DNA from 2 places in the Bradyrhizobium sp. S3.7.6 genome. Region 2 is predicted to be linked to the other one. Evidence: predicted binding sites of a transcription regulator. Region 2 holds the regulator's gene; the other holds the start of a gene.
The links. Region 2 encodes PhoB, which activates phosphate uptake and scavenging genes when phosphate is short. Its sites were predicted from a motif close to TGTCATNNANCTGTCAT; they were not measured.
Positions count from the first base shown of each region.

Region 1 (3,408 bases), 4.8 Mb from region 2:
TGCTGGAAGCCGACGTCATCCTGCATGTGCGCGACATCTCGCACGAGGATGCCGAGGCCCAGCAGGGCGACGTCGACGCCGTGCTGCGCCAGCTCGGCATCAATCCCGACGACAGTGGCCGCATCATCGAGGTCTGGAACAAGATCGACCGTTACGAGCCTGACAAGCGCGAAGAGCTTTTGAACATCGCCGCGCGCCGGCCGGAAGATCATCCGGCGATGCTGGTCTCGGCCGTGTCAGGCGAGGGGATCGATGCACTGCTTGCGGCCATCGAGGAACGTCTCGCCGCAAAGCGCACCACGCTCGATCTCTCCATCGACGCCGCCGACGGCGCCGGCATCAGCTGGCTGCACAGGAATTCCGAGGTGCTGGCCAAAGAGCTGCACGACGGCCGCTTCGACATGACGGTGCGGGTCGACGAGACCAAGCGGGATATCGTGGTGAACCGGTTCGATGCCGTGCCGCGCGTGGCGTGATCCGAAGGGCGCGGTGCGCCCGACCGGCCTGCGTGCGATATCGACCATATCCGCGTTTCCGGGTTGAGACGCGTAACGCTAGAATGGAATGGTCAGGCCCGGATTCTTCGCCTGCGCCTTGGTATAGGCGACGCCGTGGATCTTGATCCCGCGCTCGTCCAGCAGCGAAATGATGCCGCCCTGGTTCGACAATTCCATCGGCTTCTGCACGACGACGGCGAGCGTGCCCCCGGCCGCGATCTTCCCTGACAGGACCATCTTGTTCTTCTGCTTGTCGGCCAGCATCCAGCCGGTGAGATCGATGTCGCGATCGGCCGTATTGAGCAGCGTGACGACTTCCCGCTCAGGCGTCTTCAAGGCATTGACGAGTGCTGCGATGATGCGCACGAGTCCGTCAGGCATTTGCCCGGTCGGAGGAGCGGTCGGATCTGGCGGCTGTGTCGGAGCGCCGAGATCGATGGGGTCACCGGTCTTGTCGTCGGTGTGCCAGGCCTGGGTCTGGAATTTGAGGAAGACCGCCGTCCATAGCTTCTGATCCGGGAATTCGAACACCAGCCCGCCGTCTTGCCATGGCCCGTTGTCGCCCGAGAATCGTCCGATTGGATTTCCCTGATTCATATGGATATCGTGAATGCCGCGGCCCGGCCGGAAGCCGAAATAATTGTCCGCCTTGGTCTCCGGCCCCCATGTCTCACCGAATGCGTAGATCATCGCGCTTTCGTTTGAGAGCGCGCGCTGGACGAACTGGTCGAGCTTCTCGTTGAGGTCATTGTCGGGTCCGGGCACGGACAGCGGCAGCGGGATCATCTCCTGGGGCTGCATCAGATTGCCGCGAATGAAGTCCAGCGCGATGCTGGCCGGCTTCGGCGGCTGCGGGTGCAGGCCCTCCGGCAGCGCCGCGAGATGATCGGTGATCGGATGGACAAAGTGCGATCGCACCAGGAACTCGACTTCGCTTCCGTCGGCTGACTGCACATTGACGGCGATGCGGAAATCCGCGTTGTCGGCCACGACATGGACTTGATAGTGCGGCGACTGGCCGGTGCCGAAACGCATCGCGATCGGGCGTCCTTTGAGGACCGAATAGTGCTTTAATGGCATCGCACTCACCTGAGGTGGGATTTCGGCTGCGCGGGCTCCGTTGCTCAACTCTAGACTGCTTGTCGTGACGGTTTCATGGCTTGACTGCGATCCGCCATGACCGCCTCGCTGCATTCGGGAAAAGATGCTGACCTATATCTCCTTCGCGACCGCTTCGATCCTTGCGGGTACACCGATGGAGCAGGCCACAACGCTAGCGGCGGGCCTGCGAGCGAGTCTCTGATACCGGTTTCCCCTCACTCTTCGCCGCGTTCCACAGCGCGTCCATCTCCGCCAGCGACGCCTGCTCGAGCGTCCGCCCTTGCGCCTCAAGCGCGCGCTCGATGAAGGCGAAGCGCCGCTCGAACTTTGCATTCGTCGCGCGTAGCGCGGCTTCCGGATCGGCGTCGACGTGGCGGGCGAGATTGACGAGTGCGAACATCAGATCGCCGGTTTCCTCCGCCAGCCCCTCGCTGTCGTTGCGGTCGAGCGCCGCCTCGATCTCGTCGGCTTCTTCGCGGATTTTCGCCAGCACCGCGCGCGGGTCGTTCCAGTCGAAGCCGACGGTGGAGGCCTTGCGCTGGAGCTCCATCGCGCGCGTCAGCGCGGGCTGACCGGCCTTGACGCCCGAGAGTAACGACTTGTGCGTCGGCGTTTCCTCCGGCGGCCGGCGAGCCGCACGTTCGGCTTTCTCCTCGGCCTTGATGCGGTCCCAGACCTCCTTGACGTGGGAGGAGGCGAGGTTGCCGTCCTTGTCGGCGAAGACATGAGGGTGGCGCCGGATCATCTTGCGGGTGATGGCCTCCACGACGTCGCCGAAGGTAAAGGCATTCTGTTCTGAAGCCATCTGGGCGTGAAACACGACCTGGAGCAGGAGGTCACCGAGCTCCTCGCGCAGATCGTCGAGATCGCCGCGGCTGATGGCCTCGACCACCTCATAGGCCTCCTCGATCGTGTAGGGCGCGATCGTCGCGAAATTCTGCTCGAGGTCCCAGGGGCAGCCGGTCACCGGCGTGCGCAGCGCCGCCATGATCTCGATCAGACGGGAAATGTCGCGGGAAGGGGTCATTGCGGGGCAGTCTCCTGGCTCCAAAGCCTTATGCCAAAAGCGGCCCGCCGTTCCCAGCGCGGCGCTGCGGAACAGGCCGATTTCCACCGATTGGCGGCAGATTGGCGAGCCGCGCCCGCAGTGCTAAAGCGCGGGCCATGAGTGACGCATTTTCATCACAAACCGCCCTGGTGCTCTTTTCCGGCGGCCAGGATTCCACCACCTGCCTCGCCTGGGCGCTCAGCCGCTTTGCACGCGTGGAGACACTGGGTTTCGAGTATGGCCAGCGCCATGCCATCGAACTCGCCTGCCGCGACCGGCTGTTCGACGGCATCAAGGGGCTGCGTGCCGATTGGGCCGCAAGGCTCGGCGAGAGCCACACGCTGTCGATTCCGACGCTGGCGGCTGTGTCCGAGACGGCGCTGACGCGCGACGTCGCCATCGCGATGGGCGCCGACGGCCTGCCGAATACGTTCGTGCCCGGCCGCAACCTGGTGTTCCTGACGTTTGCCGCGGCGCTCGCCTACCGGCGCGGCATCACCCACATCGTCGGCGGCATGTGCGAGACCGATTATTCCGGCTACCCCGATTGCCGCGACGACACCATCCGCGCCATGCAGGCCGCGCTCTCGCTCGGCATGGCCAGGCAATTCGAGCTGCATACGCCGCTGATGTGGATCGACAAGGCGGCGACGTGGAAGCTCGCTCACGACCTCGGTGGCGCAGGACTGGTCGATCTCATCCGCGAGCACTCGCACACCTGCTATCTCGGCGAACGCGGCGCGCAGCATGAGTGGGGTTTCG
Region 1 is NZ_JBSSEQ010000001.1:5,191,057-5,194,464, reverse strand. Features, by position in the region: gene hflX (GTPase HflX) at 1-476, shown strand, start outside; gene ACVJ5M_RS25245 (DUF2278 family protein) at 555-1,577, opposite strand; gene mazG (nucleoside triphosphate pyrophosphohydrolase) at 1,771-2,625, opposite strand; gene queC (7-cyano-7-deazaguanine synthase QueC) at 2,763-3,408, shown strand, end outside.
Region 1: a site for PhoB is predicted at 1,638-1,654, ahead of ACVJ5M_RS25245 (DUF2278 family protein). Genes of this name have one in related genera too.

Region 2 (3,408 bases):
TCAATGCCGCCCGGAAAGCCTCGCGAAACGCAGAATCCGTAGTCTTGCGGTGGCGATTTTGCGTATTTCCGCCACGGAACATGTGGAAGCGAGTCGGCGGACTCTTGCGCGTGAGTCACGCCATATTGTAGCGTTTGGCTTGTCAGATACGACATCTCGTGCAGCAGTTCTGATCCTCGAAGTCCTCATGTACCGGCGTAAGCGTTCGGGCGCATCTGGTGCGCCCGGCGAGCCTTAAGGGATTCTGGCGGCACGGGTTTTTCGAAGCTTAGGCATTCGCCGTGCGGCCGCCAGGATGGCAGGCGCCGGCGAAGGAAAGGGTGCAATGACCGTTTTGACCTGGTCGGATGATCGCGTCGAGCAGCTGAAAAAGCTCTGGGAGGCCGGACTTTCGGCCAGCCAGATCGCCGCTGAACTCGGCAATGTGACCCGCAATGCCGTAATCGGCAAAGTGCACCGGCTCGGCCTGTCGGGCCGCGCCAAGAGCCCTTCATCGGCAGCGCCGCGGCCGCGCAAGGCGCGCCCCGCCCAGCACATGATGCGGGTGACACGCCCGATCGCGCGCGGCAACACCGCGCTGGCGCAGGCCTTCGAAGTCGAGGTCGAGGCCGAACCGGTCACCTACGACAACGTCGTGCCGATGAGCCAGCGGCTGTCGCTGCTGGAGCTGAACGAGGCCACCTGCCACTGGCCGGTCGGCGATCCCTCGAGCCCGGATTTCTTCTTCTGCGGCGGCAAGGCGCTCTCCGGCCTGCCCTACTGCGCCCAGCACTCGCGCGTGGCGTATCAGCCCGCGGCCGATCGCCGGCGCGCGCCGGCGAAGCCGGGTCCGCGCTGAAGTCGTTCTGAGCTCAGAAAGGAGCCGTCACACGATGGCGGCTCAACAAATCCGATGTCGTCCCGGACAAGCGCGCCTCGAGCGCGCGCAGATCCGGGACCCTTAACCACCGCAAGATGTGGCTACGGGGACTCGGAGTTACCTTTTCACAAAATAACCGCTCGCTGTGGGTGTCCCGGACCCGCGCTTGCGCTTGTCCGGGACGACACCGAGAGTGTGGCCGCAGCTCACCGAGCTACGCCTGCTCCGCCTTCGCAAAGCGATCGTCCAGTGCGTAGCCCGCGCCGCGGACGGTGCGGATCGGGTCCTGCTCGCGGCCGAGATTGAGCAGCTTGCGCAGGCGGCCGATATGGACGTCGACGGTGCGCTCGTCGATGTAGATGTCACGGCCCCAGACGCTGTCGAGCAGCTGCTCGCGCGAGAACACGCGGCCGGGATGCTCCAGGAAGAACTCCAGCAGGCGATATTCGGTCGGACCGAGATCGATCGGCCGGCCCGAGCGCGCCACGCGGCGCTTGTCGCGGTCGAGCTCGATGTCGCCATAGGCGAGCACGGTGGCGAGCCGCTCGGGGCTGGCGCGCCTGAGCAGGCCCTTCACGCGTGCCAGCAGCTCCGGCACCGAGAACGGCTTGACGATGTAGTCGTCGGCGCCGGTCGCAAGGCCCCGCACCCGCTCGCTCTCCTCGCCGCGCGCGGTGAGCATGATGATCGGGAGCTGCTTGGTCTCGGGCCGGGTGCGCAGCCGCCGGCACAGCTCGATGCCGGAGAGGCCCGGCAGCATCCAGTCGAGCACGATCAAATCGGGGATGTGCTCCTTGAGGCGGGTGTCGGCGTCGTCGCCGCGCATCACCGTCTCGACGTCATAGCCGTCGCCTTCGAGGTTGTAGCGGAGAAGCTCGGTGAGAGCTTCCTCGTCCTCAACCACCATAATGCGTGCGCCCATGGTGTTCGTCGCTCCTTAAGTGTTCGGGACCGTCGTGGCGAAGGTCGTCATGTCGCCCTTCGGCCGCTTGTCGGTGATCGCCTGGCCCTCGATCATGTAGAACACGGTCTCGGCGATGTTGGTGGCGTGGTCACCGATGCGCTCGATGTTCTTGGCGCAGAACATCAGATGGATGCAGAACGAGATGTTGCGCGGATCCTCCATCATGTAGGTGAGGAGCTCGCGGAACAGCGAGGTGCAGATGGCGTCGACTTCCTCGTCGCCCTTCCACACCGCCATCGCCGCCGGCAGATCGTGCGCGGCATAGGCATCCAGCACCGACTTGACTTGTTGCTGCACGAGGTCGGTCATGTGCTCCAGACCGCGGAACAGCTTGAGCGGATGGAAATCCGTCTCCAGCGCCGCGACGCGCTTGCCCATGTTCTTGGCGAGGTCGCCGATCCGCTCGAGATCGGTCGCGACGCGCATGGCGCCGACGATCTCGCGCAGATCCACCGCCATCGGCTGGCGGCGCGCGATGGTGAGAACGGCGCGCTCCTCGATCTTCTTCTGGAGCGCGTCGAGCTCGGCGTCGATGGTCACGACGCGCTGGCCGAGCGCGACGTCGCGGCGGATAAGCGCGTCGACGGAATCGACGATCATGCGCTCGGCGATGCCGCCCATCTCGGCGACCAGGCGCGTGAGCTCCTGGAGGTCGGTGTCGAAGGCCTTTGCGGTATGTTCAGAACCCATGTTCCGTCTCCTCAGCCGAACCGGCCGGTGATGTAATCCTGCGTGCGCCGGTCGGTCGGCGACGTGAAGATCTTGCTGGTGTCGTCGAACTCGATCAGCTCGCCGAGATACATGAAGGCGGTCTTGTCGGAGACGCGCGCCGCCTGCTGCATGTTGTGGGTGACGATCGCGATCGTGTAGTTCTCGGACAGCTCCTGGATCAGCTCCTCGACCTTGGCGGTCGAGATCGGGTCGAGCGCCGAGCAGGGCTCGTCGAACAAGATCACCTCGGGCCGCACCGCGACCGTGCGGGCGATGCAGAGGCGCTGCTGCTGGCCGCCGGAGAGCGACAGGCCGGAGGCGTTGAGCTTGTCCTTGACCTCGTTCCACAGCGCGCCACCGCGCAGCGCCTTCTCGACGCGGTCGTCCATCTCGGACTTCGAGATCTTCTCGTAAAGGCGGATGCCGAAGGCGATGTTCTCGTAGATCGTCATCGGGAACGGCGTCGGCTTCTGGAACACCATGCCGACGCGGGCGCGCAGCAAATTGAGGTCCAGCTTGGGGTCGAGGACGTTGGTCTGGTCGAGCATGAGCTGACCGGTGACGCGCTGGCCCGGATAGAGGTCGTACATCCGATTGAAGATGCGCAGCAGGGTCGACTTGCCGCAGCCCGACGGGCCGATGAACGCCGTGACGCGGTTGGTGCCGAGCGCCAGATTGATGTTCTTCAGCGCGTGGTGCTCGCCGTAATAGAAATTGAGGTTGCGCACCGTCACCTTGGCCGGAGCTTCGGGCAGCACCGGCGCCTGGGGCAAACCACCGGCCGCGCTCATCGATACGGAAAGATCACTCATTTTGCGGTCCTCTCGGCGCTCAGAATGCGCGCGCCAATATTCAGGGCAAGAACGGTCAGGGT
Region 2 is NZ_JBSSEQ010000001.1:350,505-353,912, forward strand. Features, by position in the region: gene ACVJ5M_RS01750 (GcrA family cell cycle regulator) at 326-838, shown strand; gene phoB (phosphate regulon transcriptional regulator PhoB) at 1,074-1,781, opposite strand; gene phoU (phosphate signaling complex protein PhoU) at 1,797-2,513, opposite strand; gene pstB (phosphate ABC transporter ATP-binding protein PstB) at 2,525-3,346, opposite strand; gene pstA (phosphate ABC transporter permease PstA) at 3,343-3,408, opposite strand, start outside.